DNA from 3 places in the Halopseudomonas pelagia genome. Region 1 is predicted to be linked to each of the others. Evidence: predicted binding sites of a transcription regulator. Region 1 holds the regulator's gene; each other region holds the start of a gene.
What was found. The regulator sigma-54, encoded in region 1, starts transcription at its own class of promoters, with help from an activator protein. The targets are predictions, from matches to a motif close to ANTGGCATNNANNTTGCTNT.

Region 2: the regulator sigma-54 is predicted to act here: its motif matches at 4,351-4,370, upstream of flgB (flagellar basal body rod protein FlgB).
Region 3: the regulator sigma-54 is predicted to act here: its motif matches at 3,439-3,458, upstream of nirB (nitrite reductase large subunit NirB).

The regions. Positions count from the first base shown of each region.
Region 1 is NZ_CP033116.1:1,191,641-1,199,327, reverse strand. Features, by position in the region: gene EAO82_RS05670 (KpsF/GutQ family sugar-phosphate isomerase) at 1-737, shown strand, start outside; gene EAO82_RS05665 (KdsC family phosphatase) at 734-1,267, shown strand; gene lptC (LPS export ABC transporter periplasmic protein LptC) at 1,267-1,854, shown strand; gene lptA (lipopolysaccharide transport periplasmic protein LptA) at 1,841-2,374, shown strand; gene lptB (LPS export ABC transporter ATP-binding protein) at 2,371-3,096, shown strand; gene EAO82_RS05645 (RNA polymerase factor sigma-54) at 3,179-4,678, shown strand; gene hpf (ribosome hibernation-promoting factor, HPF/YfiA family) at 4,772-5,080, shown strand; gene ptsN (PTS IIA-like nitrogen regulatory protein PtsN) at 5,098-5,559, shown strand; gene rapZ (RNase adapter RapZ) at 5,563-6,417, shown strand; gene EAO82_RS05625 (HPr family phosphocarrier protein) at 6,420-6,692, shown strand; gene pmbA (metalloprotease PmbA) at 6,929-7,687, opposite strand, start outside.
Region 2 is NZ_CP033116.1:1,709,812-1,717,498, forward strand. Features, by position in the region: gene EAO82_RS08120 (flagellar brake protein) at 1-416, opposite strand, end outside; gene EAO82_RS08125 (flagella synthesis protein FlgN) at 500-961, opposite strand; gene flgM (flagellar biosynthesis anti-sigma factor FlgM) at 1,012-1,323, opposite strand; gene EAO82_RS08135 (hypothetical protein) at 1,334-1,498, opposite strand; gene flgA (flagellar basal body P-ring formation chaperone FlgA) at 1,530-2,240, opposite strand; gene EAO82_RS08145 (chemotaxis protein CheV) at 2,358-3,287, shown strand; gene EAO82_RS08150 (CheR family methyltransferase) at 3,348-4,175, shown strand; gene flgB (flagellar basal body rod protein FlgB) at 4,426-4,830, shown strand; gene flgC (flagellar basal body rod protein FlgC) at 4,834-5,286, shown strand; gene flgD (flagellar hook assembly protein FlgD) at 5,303-5,989, shown strand; gene EAO82_RS08170 (flagellar hook protein FlgE) at 6,024-7,469, shown strand; gene flgF (flagellar basal-body rod protein FlgF) at 7,673-7,687, shown strand, end outside.
Region 3 is NZ_CP033116.1:2,292,418-2,300,104, reverse strand. Features, by position in the region: gene EAO82_RS10840 (ANTAR domain-containing response regulator) at 1-260, shown strand, start outside; gene EAO82_RS10835 (nitrate/nitrite transporter) at 460-1,671, shown strand; gene EAO82_RS10830 (bifunctional protein-serine/threonine kinase/phosphatase) at 1,674-3,338, shown strand; gene nirB (nitrite reductase large subunit NirB) at 3,637-6,093, shown strand; gene nirD (nitrite reductase small subunit NirD) at 6,090-6,416, shown strand; gene EAO82_RS10815 (nitrate reductase) at 6,718-7,687, shown strand, end outside.

The DNA.
Region 1 (7,687 bases):
AGGCCAGCCATGGCGACATGGGTATGATTACCCGTCAGGATGTGGTTATCGCTCTGTCCAACTCCGGCAACACTGCTGAAGTGGTCACCTTGCTGCCACTGCTCAAGCGCCTGGGGGTGCCGCTGATCAGCATTACCGGCAACCCGGATTCGATCATGGCCCGTTCGGCGCTCGCTAACCTGCACACCGGCGTAGAGCAGGAAGCCTGCCCGCTCAATCTGGCCCCCACCTCCAGCACCACTACCGCGCTGGTAATGGGCGACGCCCTGGCCATTGCGCTGCTGGAAGCGCGGGGCTTCAGTGCCGAAGATTTCGCCTTTTCCCATCCAGGCGGCACGCTTGGAAGGCGGCTGTTGCTGTTGGTAGATGACATCATGCATGGCGAGGCAACCATGCCGCTGGTAAGCCCGTCGACCTCATTACGCGACGCCCTGCTGGAAATGACTCGCAAGGGGCTGGGGCTGACCGGCATTGCCGATGAAGAAGGACGCCTGGTCGGCATCTTTACCGATGGCGATTTGCGTCGCACGCTGGATCAAAGCATTGATATACGCACTGCCGGCATTGCCGAGGTAATGACCCGTAACTGCAAGACCGTGCAACAGGGCATACTCGCCGCAGAAGCGTTGAAGGTCATGGAAGACGGCAAGATCAGCGGCCTTTTCGTCGTCGACGAGCAGCATCGCCCGGTCGGCGCCCTCAATATGCATGACCTTTTACGCGCAGGAGTTGTATGAGCGGACCAGACCAGCAATTGCTTGAGCGCGCCAGAGCCATCCGTCTGGCCATTTTTGATGTGGACGGTGTACTCACTGACGGGCGCTTGTACTTCATGCCCGATGGCACCGAGTTCAAATCCTTCAACACCCTGGACGGACACGGCATCAAGATGTTGATGGCATCGGGGGTGGAAGTTGCCATTATCAGCGGCCGTTCGTCGCCGCTGGTGGAAAAGCGCGCCGCCAACCTGGGCATTCGTCACCTGATTCAAGGCCGCGAAGACAAGCTCAATGCTCTGGCCGAGCTGCGCAACGTGCTGGACTTTGAGCTGGAGCAGATTGCCTTTCTGGGCGACGACCTGCCAGATCTGCCGGTGATGCGTCGCGTTGGCCTGGGTATAGCCGTCGCCAGCGCTGATTCTTTCGTCCGTGAGCATGCGCACGGCATTACCGAAGCATCAGGCGGAGCTGGTGCAGCGCGCGAGTTCTGCGAACTGATCATGTACGCGCAGGGTTCGCTTGATAACGCCCGGGCAGCCTACCTCTGATGCCGACTATTCCGAAAATTCCGCGCTATCTGCTGACTGCCGGCTTTATTGGCCTGGCGGTGGTGCTAGGCCTGTCGATCGGTTATTTCAATATCCGGCCGGCCAGCTTCAATGACAGCCTGACCATCAGCGATCCCAATCAGCCGGACTTCTTCATGGAAAACAATCGCATACTCATGCTCAACGAGCAGGGTACGCCGGCCTATGAACTGACCAGCGTCCGCGCCACCCATCAAGCCGACGACGACAGCACCAAGCTGGAGAGTCCGCGGTTGATTTTTTACCGGGCGGAGGACGGTGAGCCCTGGCTGTTGGAAGCAGAGCACGGCGTCGTTACGCAGGCAGGCGATCAGGTTGAACTGACCGATAATGTCTTGCTGCAGAGCCAGAATCCCGCCCAAACCGACCGACGCATGACGACACAGGCGCTGACGCTGTTTCCCGCGCGAAATTATGCCGAAACCGCACAAAGCGTTAGAATCGAAAACGCCGGCAACGTGACCAACGCTGTCGGCATGCAGGTTTATCTTAACGACGGCCGCCTAGAGCTGCTGTCCACCGTAAGGGGTCAACATGAGGTGCGTTAAATCCCTGGGCCTCGCGGCCCTGGTACTGGGGCTGGGAATGTCCGCGGCAGTGTTTGCCGCCGACCGTGACCAACCCATCCGCATTCAGGCCAACAGCGCGACGCTGGATGACCGCAGCAACACCGCCATTTACACCGGTAATGTCATCATCACCCAAGGCAGCATGCGCCTGACCGGCAACCGGGTGACGCTGAACACCGACGCCGAGGGCGCGGTGAGCAAGATTGTCAGCCAGGGCACACCTGCGACTTACAAGCAGACGCCCGAAGGCGGCTCGCCAGTGGATTCCCGCGGCCAGACTATTGAATATCTGGCCGATGCCGACCGCGTAGTGCTGATCGACGAGGCCTTTCTGGAGCAGGACGGCAATACCTTTCAGGGTGAATACATCAGCTATGACATCACCCGCGAGGTGGTGGACGCCGGCCGCGCCAACAGCGACGGCGGCACTGGTGGCGAGCAGGACCGGATCGAAATCCTCATCCAGCCACGCAAACGCACTGAACCGGCCAACCCATGACCACACTGGAAGCGCGTCACCTGGCCAAAGCCTATAAATCCCGCAAAGTCGTACGGGATGTATCGGTCTCCATCAACAGCGGCGAAGTGGTCGGTCTGCTCGGGCCCAACGGGGCAGGCAAAACCACGTGCTTCTACATGATTGTCGGCTTGGTCAAAGCTGACGAAGGCAATATTCTGGTCAACGGCGTGGATGTGACCAAGCTGCCCATGCACGGTCGGGCACGCCAGGGTATCGGCTACCTGCCTCAGGAAGCCTCCATTTTTCGCAAGCTCAGCGTCGCCGATAACATCATGGCGATCCTGGAAACCCGCAAAGACCTGAACAAGCAAGGCCGCGCGGACGCGCTGGAGTCGCTATTGCGTGAATTCCACATCCATCACCTGGCCAACAGTCTGGGTATGAGCCTGTCCGGTGGCGAACGCCGCCGCGCGGAGATCGCTCGCGCTCTGGCCACCGAACCCAAGTTCATTCTGCTGGATGAACCTTTCGCCGGCGTTGATCCGATATCGGTCAACGATATCAAACAGATTATCCAGCACCTGAAAAGCAAGGGCATCGGTGTACTCATCACCGATCATAATGTGCGAGAAACACTGGATATCTGCGACAAAGCCTATATCGTCAACGACGGGCATATCATTGCCGAAGGCGACGCTGAAACCGTCCTGGCCAACCAGACGGTGAAAGACGTGTATCTGGGGCACGCCTTCCGCCTGTAGATATTCAACCGACCATGCATGCTAAAATTCTGTCGATTAACGCTATCGATTTAACATTGCGCACAAGGTAATACGCTCAAACATGAAACCATCGCTCGCCCTCAAGATGGGGCAGCAGCTGACGATGACGCCGCAGCTGCAGCAAGCCATCCGACTGTTGCAGCTATCCAGTCTGGACCTCCAGCAAGAGGTCCAGGAGGCGTTGGAAGCCAATCCCATGCTGGAGATGGCTGATGAAGGCGATGATGATTTCTCTCCGAGCCAGGAAAATGGCTTGGACAAGGATGACGCGCCGGCGGTCACCATCCCGGAACCGGTGGCGATGGACGCGATTGAGCAACACAGTCAGGCCGAAGAAGAAGGCAACTGGAACGAGCAGATCCCCAGTGAGCTGCCGGTGGACACGCAATGGGATGACGTATACCAGACCTCAGCCAGCTCGCTACCCAGCCAGGATGACGACGAGTGGGACTTTACCGCCCGCACCGGCTCTGGCGAGACATTGCAAAGCCATCTGGAATGGCAGCTCAACCTGATTCCGCTGTCGGAAACCGATCAGTTGATAGCGCTGTCGTTGATCGATGCGATCAACGCCGACGGCTATCTGGAAGAGTCCCTGGAGGAGATTCTTGCCTCGCTCGATCCCGAGCTGGAAGTCGAGCTGGATGAAGTAGAGATGGTTCTGCACCGCATTCAGCAGTTCGAACCTCTGGGTGTCGGCGCGCGCAACCTCAGTGAATGCCTCTATCTGCAACTGCGCCAGCTTCCCAAGGACACCCCCCTGCTCGAACAGGCGCAGAAGATCGTCAAGGATCACCTGGAACTGCTCGGCAGCCGCGATTTTACTCAACTGATGCGCCGGACCCGGCTGAAGGAAGAGCAACTGAGCCGCGCGATCAGCCTGATACAGACGCTCAATCCGCGCCCTGGCTCGGAAATCGCCTCGGGCGAGCCCGAATATGTGATTCCCGATGTGATCGTGCACCGTGACAACAAGCGCTGGATTGTCGAGCTGAACCAGGAGTCAGTACCCAAGGTGCGGGTGAACAATCATTACGCCTCCATGGTCCGCCGCGCGGATGCCAGCCAGGACAACACTTACCTGCGTAATCATTTGCAGGAAGCACGCTGGTTCATCAAGAGCTTGCAAAGCCGCAACGAAACACTGATGAAAGTCGCCACGCAGATCGTCGAGCATCAGCGCGGCTTCCTGGAGCATGGCGAAGAAGCGATGAAACCCCTGGTGCTGCACGATATCGCCGAGGCGGTGGGCATGCACGAGTCGACCATTTCGCGCGTAACGACGCAGAAATACATGCATACCCCACGCGGCATCTTCGAGCTAAAATACTTTTTCTCCAGCCATGTCGGCACCGCAGAAGGCGGTGAATTCTCCTCCACCGCCATCCGCGCGCTGATCAAAAAGCTGGTGGCAGCAGAAAACCCGAAGAAACCATTGAGCGATAGCAAGATCGCTGGTTTACTGGAAGAACAGGGCATCGATGTGGCCCGCAGAACCATCGCCAAATACCGCGAGTCGCTCAACATCGCCCCTTCGAGCGAACGCAAACGGCTGGTCTAGCCAGCATGCAATAACGATTTTAGTGATAGCAGGTGGCACCATAGGGAGCCAAGCACGGTTCCCTGTTACTCCAAGCCAATCAGGAGAAGTCGTATGCAACTGAACCTTAGCGGTCATCAACTGGACATCACCGATGCATTGCGCGATTACGTCAACGAGAAAATGTCACGTCTCGAGCGACACTTCGACAAGATAACCAACGTACAAGTCACCCTGGAAGTTGAAAAGCTGCGCCAGAAGGCCGAAGCTACACTCCACGTGGCCGGGGGCGAAGTAGTCGCCAATGCCGAGCATACGGATATGTATGCAGCCATAGATTTACTGACGGACAAGCTTGATCGTCAACTGATCAAGTACAAGGAAAAGAACCTGAATCGCCAGCAAGGCGTCAACGACCGTTAAGGCAGACTCTCCGCATCATTATGCAAATTGATCACATACTCACCCCCGAGCGCACCTTTGCCGGTGTGCAGGGGGTTTCAAAAAAGCGCGTTCTGGAGCTGATTGGCAAACTGGTCGCCCAGCATAGCCATCTTGATCCCGACAGCATTTATGAAAGCCTCATCGCCCGTGAAAAACTGGGCTCCACCGGCTTCGGCAATGGTATCGCCATTCCGCACTGCCGCCTGGAGGGCTGTCACAAGGCTGTTGGCGCGTTATTGCAACTCGAATCCAAAATCGACTATGACGCCCTTGATGGCGAGCCCGTCGACCTGATTTTTGTGTTGCTGGTGCCGCTTGAGGCTACCGAGCAGCATTTGCAGATTCTCAAGATGCTTGCCGGCAAGCTGGATCAGTCTAGCTTGCGCGAAGCCCTGCGCAACGCACCGGACGCCGAGAGTCTGTACCGCATCATGACCAGCGAAGACGACGGGAGCTGACCCATGCGTCTGGTTGTCGTCAGCGGACGCTCTGGATCCGGCAAGAGTACAGCTCTGCATCTGCTGGAAGACAACGGCTATTACTGCATAGACAACCTGCCTGCTGGCTTGCTGCCGGAGCTGGCCAAGCAGGTTAATAATACCGGTTTGAATCTGCCCAAAGTCGCCATCAGTATCGACGCACGGAATCTGCCCAGTGATCTGGAGCGTTTTCCCGAGCTGCTGCAGCAGGTGCGTGAAGCCGGCGTTCAATGCGACATTCTGTTTCTAGCCGCTACTGATGAAGTACTGATCAAGCGTTTCTCGGAAACCCGACGCAAACACCCGCTGACCAATGGTACGCATTCGCTGGGAGAGGCACTGGCCGCAGAATTACGTTTACTTGAGCCGATCATTGATCTGGCCGGCCTGAAGATCGATACCAGCCATCTCAACCTGTATCAGCTGCGGGACTTGCTGAAGCAGCGTTTGCTGGGCAGCCAGTCCCACGGCACCTCAGTGATGATCCAGTCTTTTGGCTTCAAGCGCGGCGTTCCAGTCGACTCCGACCTGGTATTTGACGTGCGCTGCCTGCCCAATCCCTACTGGAAAGCCGAGTTGAGGCCCTATTCTGGCCGTGACCCGCAAATTTGCGATTACCTGCAAGCCCAGCCCGAAGTGCAGGAAATGTATGACGATATTCACCAGTTCCTGAGTAAATGGCTGCCCCGCTACGCGGCGGGCGAACGCAGCTACATGACCATTTCCATCGGTTGCACTGGCGGTCATCACCGCTCGGTTTACCTGACCGAACGATTGGTCAAGGAACTGTCCACAAGCATCCCGAACCTGCTGATCCGCCACCGCGACCTGCCCTGACGATGCCAACGACCCGCGTACAAATCATCAACAAACTCGGCCTGCATGCCCGCGCCGCCGCAAAATTCGTCGGCGTGGCCAACCGCTATGGCTGTCAGGTGAAAATCGGCGGAAACGAAGAAGAATTGGTCGACGGCAAAAGCATCATGCAAGTGATGATGCTGGCCGCAAGTAAAGGCTCGGAAGTCTGTATCAGCTGCGAAGGCGAAGAAGCGGATCAAGCCATGGAGGAACTATTGGCCTTGATCGAGGATTATTTCGGCGAGGGGGAGTAGCGCAAGCTGCAAGCTGCAAAATGGTAACCGGCACCCAGCTATCCCACAACCCGCCCAGTCATTCCCGCCGATCCCCCGTCATTCCGCTGATCCCCCGTCATTCCCGCCGCCCCCCCGTCATTCCCGCGCAGGCGGGAATCCAAGCGGACCAAAAACCAAACCCAGAACTCTCAAACCCCTGGCTTTACTTGCCGCTTGCCGCTTGCAGCGTGCAACTTGAAGCTTGCCGCTGCGTCTCACTCCCCTCCCACCGTCATGCCGTCTACCAGCCAGCTGCCGGTCAGATTATTACCGCGACGCTCAATATCCGAGCCGACACAGCGCAAATTGGCGAACATGTCTTTCAGATTGCCGGCGATAGTCACTTCCTGCACCGGGAACTGGATTTCGCCATTCTCCACCCAGAAGCCCCCAGCACCGCGTGAATAGTCACCGGTCACCCCGTTGATGCCCTGCCCCATCAATTCGGTCACCAACAGCCCGGTGCCCATTTCCTTGAGCAGCGCCGGTAAATCGCCGGCGTTGCTGGTCACGTGCAGGTTGTGCACGCCCCCCGCATTTGCGGTACTCGGCAAATTGAGCTTGCGCCCGGAGTAGGTGCCCAGGACCCAGCTACGCAACACGCCCTGATCAACGAACGCCTGTTCGCGAGTCGCCAGACCGTCACCATCAAACGCGGAGCTGCCGAGAGCACGGGGCATATAGGGCCGCTCGTCGATGGTTACCCAGTCAGGAAATATCGGCTGACCCATGGCATCCAGCAAAAAAGTCGATTGCCGGTAGACTGCGCCGCCAGCAATCGCACCAATCAAATGTCCCAGCAGCCCCGAAGCCTGATCTGCGGCGAACAAGACCGGGACTTTGGCGGTTTTGACTGTGCGCGTACCTAACCGTGCCAGCGTGCGCTGCGCCGCCTTGCGACCCAGAGCCTCGGCACTCGGCAGATTGGCCGCCAAACGGTCAACACCATACCAATAGTCGCGCTGCATACCCTG
Region 2 (7,687 bases), 520 kb from region 1:
CCTACATCCAGGCTACGGCGTACCGCGGCGCGAAAGGCTCCGCGTTTCTGGTGATAGATCATTTCCTGCGGCACTGCCGCAAGGTAGGCGGGTGCGTCGTCAAGCATGACTGTCCGAGCGCCCGGGCACTGCCAACGGATGTGTACACCGTCAATCCAGGTCTCTAACCGGAAGGACTCACCCATGGACGCATACCGGTCTCCTTCACGGGGGATCATTTCATCCAGCCATAGCTGCTTGGAGTCGGTATCGATCTTGACGATAAAACTCTGAAACCGTTGGGTGCGATCAATGAAGGTGATGGTAAGTGGATCGTGGCGCTGCTGAATATTTTTCAGTAACGACAGGATCTCAATGGCGGAGCGCACTTCGCGCGGCGGCTGTGGACCAGCTTCTTGGTTGAATAAGGTGGACACTGACGGCTCTCGGTATCAGAAAATCAGGCGTTTACTATACAGCATGAGAGCCGCGCAGCATCGAAGCTCGGTGCAATGCCAACTTATACCTTGGTCAGGTTACGTGGTGTGCCGCTTCTGCTGGAAAGACCCTGGCTGTCATAAATGTTCTGACTTGACTCGCCCTGATTGCGTAACAGGTCGAGTAGCTGTCCGGTCGCTTGTTGACTGTGCCGAATTAACCGGGCGTTACGTTCGTTAGCCGTTTTACAGCGTTGCAAGGCGTCCTTGAAAGCGTGGTAGGTGCTCAAGAGTGCCGCTGTCTGCGTGGTAGCTAAATGATGCTCAAGGCTCTCGCCCGGCTGGATGCCCATTTGCTGGCAGTAGGTGATGATGGCGCGATCGTGCTCGGCGAGGCTGGTCACCAGCGGCGCTTTCTCGGCCAACAATAACTCTAGGGCAGGCATGTCACGATCGACGAGGGCTTTGTGTTCCTGATCGAGCAACGCAGTAAAGGATTCCGCATCAACTATTGCGGTAGAAAAGAGCGTATTCAAGTGTTCCATCCGGGTTCTCCGCCTCGAGTGTCAGCAAAGCTTCTGGATGGTACTCCGGATTATTCCTCGAGAGCCAGAAGCTTGTCTGCAATGCGCGCACTGTCGGTCTGGTAGGAGCCGTCACTGATGGCCTGACGAATCTGGGCAACGCGCTCGCTGTCTACTTCAGGCAGATCGCGCAAGCGTTCTTCGATGGCTTGCAACTGTTGGGCCTGGGAACTCAGCTTCACCCCGTTCTCAGCGCTGCCGCCTGGATCGGCAGGGGTCTGCTCCGCAGGGCGTGACGCTTCAGCTGCGTCGCGCTTGCTGTTTGCCGCGGTAGACTGCGCGCTGCGGCTGGCGCTGTTGGAGGTGTTGAAATCGATAACCATTCTGTTTTCCTCAGAATCTGAATGCTTTGCTAGTAGCGTTAACGGCGGCCAGCTTCAGAACTTTAGGATTATTTAACCTGAATTCGCACATATTTTTGCAAAGCTGAAAATGCTTGCGTTGCGTGCGGCCGGAAAGCTTGCCGGGAAGCTTGAAAGTACCGGAGAAGCTGATCATACCTGATCCGTAGTAAATGTCATTCGTCGCATTACATCGCTACCTCAACCTGACCCGGCCCCATCACTCTGGCTTGGACCACGCGGCCTGAGCGGATGTTCCGTACGTTGATTTGGCTGCCGGTATTACCGCTTTCCATTGCTTCGCCCGACATGCGTACAGAAACCTGGGTATTGGCCGCGCTGATAACCACCTTGTCACCCCGTTTGATGACTTCATCCTGCTCCAGCATCTGCGGCGATAGAACCGTATCGGCATTTATCTGACGACGCAGACGCATACCAGCTACCTGCTGAGGGTCGGTCAAATAAGCGTTGCCGAGCAAGCCGACATCACGCTCAAGCATTGCCAGATCCGTTGGTTTGATCAGGCTGTGGCGGCCAAGTGGACGGGTGACTACGAGAACGTCTTGAAACAGGCTGACCTGGGCAGGTACGAATAGCCGCCAACGTACCTCACTCTCGCAACTCAGGCGCACGGTAACCCGACCTACCGGCTCGGCCGGACTCTCCAGGCTGGCAGACAGGGCATTCTCTGGGCACAGCGGCAGGCGCAGGCGCGGGTCGAGACGGTTAACTTGAACGTCATAACGCGCTTCCCGCGCACTGCGATCCAAGTGGGCTTCAACTTCCTGCTCAAGAAAAGTCGTGGTCGCGCCGATAAGCTGGTCTATCAGCGGATTAGCTGAAAGGCCAGCGCAAAAAAATATCGGCAATGCCGCGCACCCTGTTAGAAAACGCATACAATGAACCTTGATGACAAAGGGTTGGCGTATGTCAATAAAACGCCGTTACGTGAGTTACGGTAACCATGCAGCAAGATACGTGCCGCATAACCCGCTATCGATAAGGAGTTGCCCATGGCAGGCGTGATGGATTCGGTCAACCAGCGTACTCAGCTGGTGGGCCAGAACCGCCTTGAGCTTTTGCTGTTCCGGCTTGCCGGAAATCAGCTTTACGGCATCAATGTGTTCAAGGTGAAAGAAGTGCTTCAGTGCCCGAAACTGACGTTGCTGCCAAGGCTTAACCCGGTAGTGCGGGGCGTTGCCCATATTCGTGGCGGCACCTTGCCGATCATTGATCTGAACAAGGCGACCGGCGGCCCGGGTCTGGATGATCTGAGCACGGCGTTTGTCATTATTACCGAATACAACTACCGCGTGCAGGGTTTCCTGGTGCGCTCGGTGGAGCGGATCGTCAATATGAACTGGTCCGATATTCATCCACCGCCACGCGGCACGGGCCGGGACCATTATCTGACCGCGGTAACCCGCGTTGATGAACAGATGGTCGAGATCATCGACGTGGAGAAAATCCTCGCCGAGGTCGTGCCTACGGTGGAAACCATCACCGCCGGCGTGATTGATGAACAGACTCACTCCGAGGCAACCGCGCGCAGGGTGTTGATCGTTGATGATTCTTCGGTCGCACGCAAGCAGGTAGCACGCTGCCTGCAGGAAGTCGGCGTTGAGGTGATCACCATGAATGATGGCCAGCAAGCGCTGAATTATCTTCGCGAGATGGCCGACCAAGGCGACAAGGTGACGGACGAGCTGCTGATGATGGTGTCGGATATCGAGATGCCGGAAATGGATGGCTATACGCTGACGGCCGAGGTAAGAAATGATCCGCGGCTGGTGGGTCTGCACATATTGCTGCACACCTCGTTGTCCGGCGTATTCAACCAGGCGATGGTAAAGAAAGTCGGCGCTGATGACTTCCTGGCCAAGTTCAAGCCTGATGAACTGGCCCAGCGGGTGATTGATCGACTGCATGCGTTGCGCGGATAAACTGATGACTGATGCTGCAATTCAATATGCTGTAATTCAACTGAGAATGGGACGGGCTGTGTGACATCAGCGAACAAGGATTTCCAGGTTTTCCGCGAATTTCTGGAAAAAGCCTGTGGCATTGTGCTCGGAGACAACAAGCAGTATCTGGTCGCCAGCCGCCTTAATCGGTTGTTGGAGCAGCACCAGATAAAAAGCCTGGGTGAGCTTGTTACGCGTATTCAGACCCAACCCAGAGCCGGGTTGCGCGAAGCGGTGGTTGACGCAATGACCACTAATGAAACGCTGTGGTTTCGCGATGTCTACCCATTTGATGTGCTTAAAAATCGGCTGATTCCAGAGTTTATCAAGGAGAACCCCGGACAACGGCTGCGTATGTGGTCGGCAGCCTGCTCCTCGGGGCAGGAGCCTTATTCGTTGAGCATGAGTATCGACGAGTTTGATCGGGCCAACCTGGGTCAGTTACGCGGTGGGGCGCAGATCGTGGCTACCGATCTGTCGGGGGCTATTCTTACCGCTGCCAAGTCGGCTGAGTATGACAGCCTGTCGGTTGCGCGCGGTCTATCGGCTGACCGGCTGGCGCGTTATTTCGATCAGTGGATCCCGGGTCGCTGGACGGTCAAGCAGCCGATCCGCAATCGGGTGGAATTCCGAGCGTTGAATCTACTTGATAGCTACGCGATGCTAGGCAAGTTCGATATCGTCTTCTGCCGCAACGTGTTGATCTATTTTTCCGCTGACCTGAAGAAAGATATTCTCAAACGTATCCATGCGACCTTGAAACCGGGTGGTTATTTGATGCTTGGCGCCTCCGAGGCGCTCAATGGCCTGCCTGAACTCTATCAGATGGTCCAGTGTAGTCCCGGCATCGTTTACCAAGCCAAATAAGTCTCCAGTTTAGATTAATCCCTTCCTCTTATCGTGCCAGGCAGGTTTGACCTGCCTGGGCGGAGTTGGCGACGGCCTCCTCTGCCTAGCCTCGAGCATTTGCCGTTGGGCGGTCATTCTTTGCCGCGCTGCCGGTCTCAAATTCCCAACTATCTGAAATTAAACATGATTTTATATTGGCACGGCACTTGCTATGTCTATTGGCAAGAACACTGTGTGGCTATTTGTTGCCATCCTGAGGAATGCCGGTATGAGTATCAATTTCGATAAAGCTTTGGGAATACATGAGCAGTCACTGCTGTTTCGCGGCCAGCGAGCAGCGGTACTGGCAAACAATATTGCCAACGCCGATACGCCCAATTTCAAAGCCCGCGATCTGGATTTTGCCGCCGTGTTACAGGCTGAGCAGAGCGGCGAGGGTCGCTCTTTCAATGCGACTCAGACCCACTCCCAGCACATGAATGCCGAAAGTCTGATCGATCAGGCTGCCGGCTTGCGTTTTCGCACGCCGCTACAACCAGCGGTCGATGGCAATACCGTCGATAGCCAGGCAGAGCAGGCGCAATATGCGGATAACGCGATTCGGCTGCAGGCCAGCTTTACCTTTCTCAACAGCAAGTTTTCAGGGCTGATGACCGCCCTGCGTGGAGAGTAAACCATGTCTCTAAGTGACGTATTCAATATTGCCGGATCCGGCATGAGCGCCCAGTCTGTGCGACTCAATACGGTAGCCAGCAACATCGCCAACGCCGAGACAGTGTCCAGCAGCGATGGTGAAACCTACCGCGCGCGGCAGCCGGTATTTTCCACGGTGTTCAATGCTCAGTCGGGCATGAGCCAAGGCATGGGTCAGTCACTGTTTGCCGGCGATGATCAGGCGGGGCAGGGCGTGGAAGTGCGCGGCATTGTGCAGTCCGATGCCGAGCTTCAAGCGCGTTACGAGCCAGATCACCCGATGGCCAATGAAGAAGGTTATGTGTATTACCCGAACGTCAACGTAGTTGAGGAAATGGCCAACATGATGTCCGCATCACGTGCCTACCAGACTAACGTCGAAATCATGAATGCAGCCAAGACCATGTTGCAGCGCGTTCTCACCCTGGGTCAGTAACAGGAGCTATCCGACCATGAGTATTGCCAATTCAATCGGTACCGGCGCCAGCGTGCTGGATCAGTACGGCCGGGACGACAGTCGTGAGGTCCAGGGTGACGAGATGGGCAAGGACCAGTTCCTTACGCTGCTGGTCACGCAGCTCAATAACCAGGATCCGCTGGCGCCCCAGGAAAACGGCGAGTTCATTGCCCAACTGGCGCAATTCAGCACGGTGGAGGGTATTGAAACGCTCAATACCTCAATGGAATCTCTGCTCAGCGGCTATCAGTCGTCTCAAGCCCTGCAAGCCTCCTCATTGGTAGGGCGCAAGGTCATCGTGCCCACCGACAAGGCAATGGTTGATACCGCCGAGGGCGTCAAGGGCCAGTTGGCTTTGCCCGAGCCCAGCACGAATGTCTACGTCAACGTACTCGATGATGAGGGCAGCCTGGTGACGCGCATCAATCTCGGCGCTCAGGATACGGGTATGCACGACTTTATCTGGGACGGTACTGACGCTAGCGGCAATATCATGCCGCCCGGGCGTTACAAGTTTGAAGCTCAGGCCAGTATCGATGGTGAGAACAAGCAACTGGCGACGTTGTTGCCGGCCAATGTTGACAGCGTTTCTCTTGGCAATGGCGCTGGTGGGCAGATGACCCTGAACGTTGCCGGCCTTGGCAGCATTAATTTATCCGACGTGTATTCAATCAGTCAGTAACAGCCGTCCAACCGAATCGGCAAGGAGCATTACCATGTCTTTTAATACAGGTTTGAGTGGTATCCGGGCGGCGTCATCCGATCTGAATATCACTGGTAACAATATTGCCAACGCAGGCACGGTTGGTTTCAAAGGTTCGCGGGCCGAGTTTGGCGATGTGTATGCGGCATCGATTCTTGGCACTGGCCGTAATGCCGTTGGTAGCGGTGTGCTACTGAATAATGTGGCGCAGCAGTTTACTCAAGGCAACATCAACTATACCGAAAACAGTCTTGATTTGGCTATCAACGGTAATGGCTTCTTTGTTACCAGCGACGAGGGTGCGCTGAGCTATACCAGAGCTGGATACTTCGGTACTGATCGTGAAGGTTTCCTCACTAATAACAGCGGAGCTCGGTTGCAGGGGTTTGGCGTGAATGCCGCTTCTGGGCAGATAAACCAAGGAGTGCAGACCGATTTGCGAGTAGATACTCGCTCGGCTGATCCGCGAGCGACGTCTGAAATTGATTCGACCATCAATCTGAACTCTTCCAATGTACGTCCAGCTCAGTGGGCGCAGAGTTACGATAATGCTTCCAGCGGCGACCCGGTGTACCAAGATGCGTATGATGAAACCATTTTGGCCAATTCGGCGTTACCGGTTCCACTCCCCGACGCAGAAATCGCTATAATTGCAGACACCGCAGGTCGTCTAGCGGCCGGACGGGCGACCTTCGATCCTACTGACTCGTCAACCTACAACAGCTCCACGTCTGTCAATGTGTTTGATAGCTTGGGTAATCCGCATACGCTGACCAAATATTTTGTAAAGACCGGTGGTAATAATTGGGACATGTATACTCTGATTGACGGTCGTGATGTGGCGACTAACAACCTGCCAAGCCCTGACAAAACCCTTTTTGATCCACAGCCTGTTGAATTGAGTTTTGATGAAAATGGTCGATTGGAAACTCCGCAGCCTCTTGGTACGCCTGGTAAGGCTATCCAAGGTTGGAATCCGGTGGATAGTACCGGCCAGCCGACTGGCGCAGATACAGGCGTCGAGTTTGATATCAATCTCACCGGTACCACGCAGTTTGCATCAAGCTTCGCAGTCACCGCAGTCTCGCAGGACGGCTTTACCACAGGTGAATTGGCAGGGCTGTCTATCGACGAAGAAGGTCTTCTGGTTGCGCGTTATACCAATGGCCAGACTCGGACTCAGGGTCAAGTAGTACTCGCCAATTTTGCTAACCAGCAGGGTCTGACTCCGCTTGGTGACACGGCTTGGGCGCAATCTTCCGCCTCCGGTGAGCCGGTTGTAGGCGCGCCGCAATCAGGTACTTTGGGCGCCATCCAATCGGGCGCGTTGGAGCAGTCCAATGTGGATCTGTCTGAGCAACTGATTAACCTGATTATTGCTCAGCGTAACTATCAGGCTAACGCCAAGACCATTCAGACCGAAGATGCGGTAACCCAGACCATTATCAATCTGCGGTAATCGTCACCGAAGTCTGTCGGAGCAGATAAAGGCGGCAAGACAGCAGGCGAAAGCTTGCCGGTCTTGCCGCTTTTTTCTTGGAAAAATTTCAACCCGTTGATATAGAACGCTTAATTCTGTTCATACGTACATGGCATGAAGTGTGCATTATTCCCTTTGACAACGCCAAAAGCGGCAAATGCTTGGCAGAACGGGAGTAGAGCGTGGACAAATCCTTA
Region 3 (7,687 bases), 1.1 Mb from region 1:
CGCGCATGCGGGCAATTCTAGATGTGGCCATGGCGCGGTTTGAAAGCGACCAGAAGCTGCGCTCCGAACTACTTGAGCGCGAACAGCAACTGAACGAACGCAAGCGCATTGAAAAAGCCAAAGGCCTGCTGATGAAAATGCGTAATTGCGATGAAGCCGAAGCGCATACATTGATGCGCCGCCAGGCCATGAGCAAGCAGCAGAAGATCATCCAGGTCGCCGAACAGATTATCTCCATGCACGAGCTGCTTAAAGACTGAACCCTCGCTGCTAAACCTTCGTCTGGCACGTATCCTGCTTGGATTAACTCAGGCAGCCAACGGCGGTTGCCATCAGACAACGACGTCATTTCCCATCAGACCTTTACTGGTCTGCCGGGAAGTGGCGTTTTTTTTTGCCTCAATGGCGCAGGCAAAACTATCTGCAGCACTGATACCGCCCACTCCTGAGGGATTTCACATGAACAAAAGTTTCTGGAAAGCCGGTCATACACCGACTCTGTTTGCCGCCTTTCTCTACTTCGATCTTAGCTTTATGGTCTGGTATCTGCTTGGCCCCCTTGCGGTGCAGATCGCTACCGATTTGAGCCTCAGCGCACAGCAAAGAGGCATGATGGTCGCCACGCCGATTCTCGCGGGCGCTGTCCTGCGACTGTTGATGGGCTTTCTGGCTGACCGGTTGTCTCCCAAAACCGCGGGCATCATTGGTCAAGTGGTAGTGATTACCGCATTGGCTACTGCCTGGCTGCTGGGCGTCGACAGCTACAACAAGGCGTTGCTGCTGGGCCTGGGGCTGGGTTTTGCCGGCGCCGCCTTTGCGGTCGCGCTGCCACTGGCCTCGCAATGGTACCCAGCAGAGCATCAGGGCAAGGCCATGGGCATTGCCGGCGCGGGTAATTCAGGCACCGTGCTTGCCGCGCTGTTTGCACCCGGACTGGCCTATCTGTTCGGCTGGCAGAATGTATTTGGCCTGGCACTGATTCCGCTGGTCGCCACTCTGATCATCTTTATATTGGTGGCGAAGAACTCACCCCAGCGCCCCAAGCCCAAGGCCGGCAAGGACTATCTGCTGGCGCTGAACGATAAAGACAGCTGGTGGTTCATGTTTTTCTACAGCATAACCTTTGGTGGCTTTATTGGTCTGGCCAGTGCCCTGCCCGGCTACTTCAGCGACCAGTACGGGCTAAACCCGGTGACCGCGGGCTACTACACCGCCGCCTGCGTATTGGCCGGCAGCCTGATGCGGCCGTTGGGTGGCGCCTTTGCCGACCGGGTCGGTGGCATTCGCTCGCTGCTGTGCATGTATGCCGTAGCATCGCTGTGTATCGCGCTGGTTGGCTTTAACCTCTCCAGCTCCTTTGCTGCACTGGCGCTGTTCGTCACAGCCATGCTGGGATTGGGCGCTGGCAACGGTGCGGTCTTCCAATTGGTACCCCAGCGCTTTCATCGTGAAATCGGGGTAATGACCGGGTTGATCGGCATGGCCGGCGGCGTAGGCGGGTTCGTACTGGCCGCCGGGCTGGGTACCATCAAGCAGCAGACCGGCGACTACCAACTGGGACTCTGGTTGTTTTCTGGCCTCGGCCTGCTGGCCCTGTTTGGCTTGATTGGCGTCAAACGTCGCTGGCGCACCACCTGGGGTTCGTCAGCCATGACCTCGGCGCGAATCTGATCATGAGTCTGGAACTGCGCATCGCCGAAGCGAGCGCCAGGGGCCCGCGGGAAGAGAACCAGGATGCGATACGCATCGTTACGCCTGCCCCGCACCTGGCCGCAAGCAAGGGCCATCTGCTAGCGCTCGCTGATGGTGTCAGCCACTGTGCCGATGGTGGTCTGGCTGCCCGGGCAACCTTGCAAGCGTTGGCGCTGGATTACTACTCGACGCCCGAAACCTGGACCGTGACTCAGGCTCTGGAGCGGCTGTTGACCGCACACAATCGCTGGCTGCGCTGCAATGGCGGCGGGCAGCCGCTACTCACCACCCTGAGCCTGCTGGTGCTGCGCGGGCAGCGCTATACGCTGGCACATATCGGCGACTGCCGGGTCTACCTGTTGCGCGATGGCCAGCTGCGCAAACTGACCCAGGAGCATGTGTGGGAGCAGCCCGGCATGCAGCACGTACTCAAGCGCGCCATGGGCCTGGATGAACATCTGGTGATGGACTACCTGGAGGGCGAGCTGCATAGCGGCGATCGTTTTCTGCTGGTCAGCGATGGCGTCTGGGCGCAGTTGGATGATCAGCTACTGCACCAGTACCTGACCCGGGAGGATGAACCGGCAAACTGCTGCAATGAGCTGGTCAGCCAAGCACATCTGGCCGGCAGCCCGGACAACGCCAGCGCATTGCTGGTATGCATTGATCACCTGCCGAAAGCCAGCCTGAATGATGCGCTGCTGCCAGCGGACGAACGTGCCGTTCCTCCGCCTCTGAAGAACGGTCAGAGTTTTGAAGGCTGGCTTGTCACAGAGCGCTTGGCCGAATCGCGCCAATCCTTGCTGTATCGCGTCAAGGACGCCACCCAGCAGAACTGGCTATTGAAAACCCTGCCCGCTGCGCTCAAGGATGACCCTGAGGCGCAGCGTCAGTTGGTGCTGGAGGAATGGTTTCTGCGCCGGGTGGCGGGTACGCATGTACCCGAACTGCATGCGCATTGCAGTCGTCGGCACCTGTACTACGTAATGCGCGAATATGCCGGCATGACCCTGCAGCAACAGAAGCGCAGCACCGGTCTGCTCAGCCTGGCGCAATTCCAGAGCCTTGCACCCGCTTTGACACGTGCTGTCGGACTATTGCATCGGCGCAATATACTGCACAGGGATATAACCCCCAGCAACCTGCATATCGGCGATGACGGCGTGCTGCGCCTGCTCGATTTCGGTCTGGCATTCTGCCCCGGCTTGTCAGACTGGCAAGGCGGTTTACCCGGCACGCCCAGCTATATCGCCCCGGAAGCTTTTGCCGGGGCCGAGCCCTCAGCGCAGCAGGATCTGTACAGCGCAGGCGTCAGCCTCTATTACCTGCTGACCGGCCATTACCCCTATGGCGAAATCGAAGCGTTTCAGCATCCGCGCTTTGGCCAACCGACTCCACCGAGTCGTTATCGGCCGGATCTGCCTACCTGGATTGACCGCTGCCTACTCAAGGCGTTGGAGACCGATCCCGGCAAGCGCTACGAAACCGCCGAGGAATGGTTATTGGCTTTAGAACGGGGTGATCGCTCAGCTCTGGCGCCGGCACATCGGCCGTTACTGGAGCGCGCGCCGCTGGCGATATGGCGCGGCATTGCACTGGGTGCGTTGGGTTTGAATCTGCTGCTGCTGGTGATGTTGCTGCACTGAGTATCGCATAAGCGCACCAGGGTGGTGCCGACCGCCTCATATGGGTGCAGTAAAATCTCACTCAGCGCCCTGCAACCCGAGGAATATCAGTTACTTGGAAGCTGGCACGCACTGTGCATTGTTGTAATCAAGAGATATTCATACAAGCAAGCCACGCAAGTGCAACACCCTTACATAACGTGCAACTGTCAACGGCGACAGGGCACTACCTGACTGATCAGGAACCGGACAAAGGCGTCCTACCGCGAGAGCGGTGGGACGCCTTTTTTGTTTTGCGCTCAACAACACGGAGCAACAGATGCAAAAGCTCAAACTGGTGATGGTAGGCAACGGCATGGCCGGGGTACGTACCCTGGAAGAACTGCTCAAGCTCGCACCTGACATGTACGACATAACCGTGTTCGGTGCCGAGCCGCACCCCAACTACAACCGCATTCTGCTCTCGCCGGTTCTGGCCGGCGAGCAGGCGTTCGAGGACATTATCCTCAATGACCTGAAGTGGTACTCAGATAACAACATCACCCTGCATACTGGCCGCAAGGTGGTCAAAATCGATCGCAAGGCCTGTCGTGTGTATGCCGACGACGGTACCGAGGCGGAATATGACCGGCTGTTGATGGCGACCGGCTCCAATCCTTTCATTCTGCCGATTCCCGGCAAGGATCTGGAAGGCGTGATCGGCTATCGGGATATCGCCGATACCGAAACGATGATGAACACCGCCAAGACCCACAAGCACGCCGTGGTCATCGGCGGCGGTCTGCTCGGCCTGGAAGCGGCCAACGGGCTGAAGATGCGCGGTATGGAAGTCACCGTCGTGCATATCGGTGAATGGCTGCTGGAACGCCAGTTGGATCGCACCGCGGGAAATTTGCTCCAGGGTTCGCTGGAAGAGCGCGGACTGAAGTTCCTGCTGCCACAGTTCACCAGCGCGTTGCTGGATGATGGCAAGGGCCGGGTCAAAGCCGTGCGCTTCAAGGATGGCAGCGAAATTCCCGCCGACCTGGTGGTCATGGCCGCCGGCATCCGCCCGAATACCGATCTGGCAGAAAGCGCTGGCCTGGCCTGCAATCGAGGCATTCTGGTCAGCGATACGCTGCAAACCTACGATCCGAAGATCTACGCCATCGGCGAATGTGCCAGCCACCGGGGCATCGCCTACGGTCTGGTTGCGCCACTGTTTGAACAAGCCAAGGTCTGCGCCAATCACCTGGCCATGCTCGGTTATGGTCGCTACGAAGGCTCGGTCACCTCGACCAAACTCAAGGTTACCGGCATCGACCTGTTCTCCGCTGGCGAGTTCATGGGCGATGACGACAGCGAAGTGATTACGCTGTCCGACCCCATCGGTGGCGTGTACAAGAAGCTGGTGATCAGAAACAACATCCTGGTCGGCGCCTGCCTGTACGGGGACACCGCCGACGGCGGCTGGTACTTCCGCATGGTCAAGGAAAGCCACAACATTCACGAGATCCGGGACCACCTGATGTTTGGCGAAAACGCCATTGGTGATACCGGCCACCAGGGTCAGAGCAAGACCACCAACATGCCCGATGACATGGAAGTCTGCGGCTGCAACGGCGTATGCAAGGGCACCATCGTCAAGGCGATCCAGGAGCACGGCCTGTTCAGCGTCGATGACGTGAAAAAGCACACCAAGGCTGCCAGTTCCTGTGGCTCCTGCACCGGCCTGGTCGAGCAGATCGTGATTAACACCGTGGGCGGCGCCGCTGATGTAAAGCCCAAGAGCGAGAAAGCCGTGTGCGGCTGTACCGATCTGAATCACGGCCAGGTCCGCAAGGCGATTCGCGAGCACCACCTGATCAGTATTCCCGATGCCATGCGCTTTATGGAATGGCGCACGCCGAACGGCTGCGCCACCTGCCGCCCGGCGCTGAACTATTACCTGATCTCCACCTGGCCAGGCGAGGCCAAGGACGATCCGCAGTCGCGCTTTATCAACGAGCGCGCCCACGCCAATATCCAGAAAGACGGTACCTACTCGGTTATTCCACGCATGTGGGGCGGCATTACCAATGCGGCGGAGCTGCGCCGGATCGCCGATGTAGCCGACAAGTATCAGGTGCCCATGGTCAAGGTCACCGGTGGCCAGCGGATCGATCTGCTCGGCATTAAGAAAGAGGATCTGCCCGCGGTCTGGAAGGATCTGGATATGCCCTCGGGCCACGCCTACGGCAAATCCATCCGCACGGTAAAAACCTGCGTAGGCAGCGAATTCTGCCGCTTTGGTACGCAGAATTCGACGCAGATGGGCATCGACCTGGAGCATGCGCTGTTCAACATGTGGTCGCCACACAAGGTCAAGCTGGCGGTGTCCGGTTGCCCGCGCAACTGTGCAGAATCCGGCATCAAGGATATTGGCATTATCGGCGTGGACTCCGGCTGGGAGCTGTATATCGGCGGCAACGGTGGCATAAAGACCGAAGCTGGCGAGTTCTTCGTCAAGGTCAAGACCGAAGCCGAGGTGATGGAATACAGCCTGGCCTTCCTGCAGCTCTACCGTGAAGAAGCCTTCTATCTGGAACGCACCGTGCACTACATGCACCGCGTCGGTCTGGAGCACATCAAGAAGGGTGTGCTGGAAGATGCCGAGCGTCGCAAGGCTTTGCATGAGCGCCTGCTGTTTTCCCTCTCGTTTGAACAGGATCCCTGGAAAGAACGCATCGAGAAGGAAGAGCTTAAAAACGAATTCCGCCGCATTGCGGTCAAGGAAATTGCCGAGGTGGCCCTATGAACTGGCTGGATATCTGCGCGCTGGAAGACATTCCCCCACTTGGCTCACGCGTAGTGACCGGCGCCAAATGTGATATCGCGGTATTTCGCACCAGCGATGACGATGTATTTGCCGTGGACGATCGTTGCCCACACAAGAATGGGCCGCTGTCTCAGGGCATCGTTTTTGGCAAGCAGGTCACCTGCCCGCTGCACAACTGGACCATTCAACTGGAGAACGGCGAGGCCGTGGCCCCCGATGTGGGATGCACGCATCGCTATCCGACCCGGGTGGAGAATGGGCGGGTGCAGTTGGTGTTGGACAAGGCTCGGGAGCCAGCGTGATTGCTTTTATCGCAGGCTGCACGCAGGACCATAGCGTCGTTGGGGGCGGGATGGGCTGGACCGTCGATGCCTGGTCGAAAAATGCTCCTGCATTTTCGACACTTCCGCCGTCCTTGGCGGACGGACGGCATCGCCGAGCCCCCAGGGGTGAGGCGAGCGTTGACGAAGCTCAGCTTCGTGCGAAGCCGAACACCCACCAATCTGTGATTGGTGGGCTGGCCCGGAGGGGGTTCACGGCGTGTCCAGCCCAGCCCGCCGCCAATGAAGCCAAACTCGAAATATCAGAATCGAGCGTAATGCTATGACCACAATAACCGCCTCCACTTGCTGCTACTGCGGCGTCGGCTGCGGTGTGCTGATCGAGCACGATAATGAGCGCATTATCGGCGTCAAGGGCGACCCGGCGCACCCGGCCAACTACGGTCGGCTGTGCAGCAAGGGCGCGACCCTGCATTTGACCGGTGACCTCACAGCGCGAGCGCTGTACCCCGAATTACGGCTGGGCAAAGGCTTGGCGCGCAGCCGTAGCGATTGGGATACCGCCATGGGCCATGCCGCTCAGGTGTTTGGCCAGACCATTGCCGAGCACGGCCCCGACAGCGTCGCGTTCTATATCTCTGGGCAGTTGCTGACCGAGGACTACTACGCCTTCAACAAATTGGCCCGAGCGTTAGTGGCCACTAACAATATCGACAGTAACTCAAGGCTGTGCATGTCCAGCGCGGTGGTCGGTTACAAGCGCAGCCTGGGTGCCGATGCACCGCCCTGCTCCTACGAGGACATTGAACAAAGCGATTGCCTGCTGATTGTCGGCAGCAATATGGCTTATGCGCATCCGGTGCTTTTCCGCCGCCTGGAGCAGGCCAAGGCGGACAAGCCGGATATGCGCATCATCGTTGTTGACCCGCGGCGCACCGATACCTGCGATATCGCCGATATGCATCTGGCAGTGCAGCCCGGTACCGACGTGGCGTTGTTTCACGGCATTCTGCATATTCTGATGTGGGAAGGCTGGCTCGACCGGCGCTTTATCGACGAGCACACCGGCGGGTTTGATGAACTGAAAACCCTGGTGCGGGACTATACGCCAGAGATGGTCTCGGGCATCTGCGGCATCCGTCAGGATGATCTGCAGAATGTGGCACGCATGATCGGCACCGCGCCGTCGTTTCTCTCGCTCTGGTGTATGGGTTTGAATCAGTCCAGCGCCGGCAGCGCAAAAAATAGTGCGCTGATCAATCTGCATCTGGCCACCGGGCAGATCGGCAAAC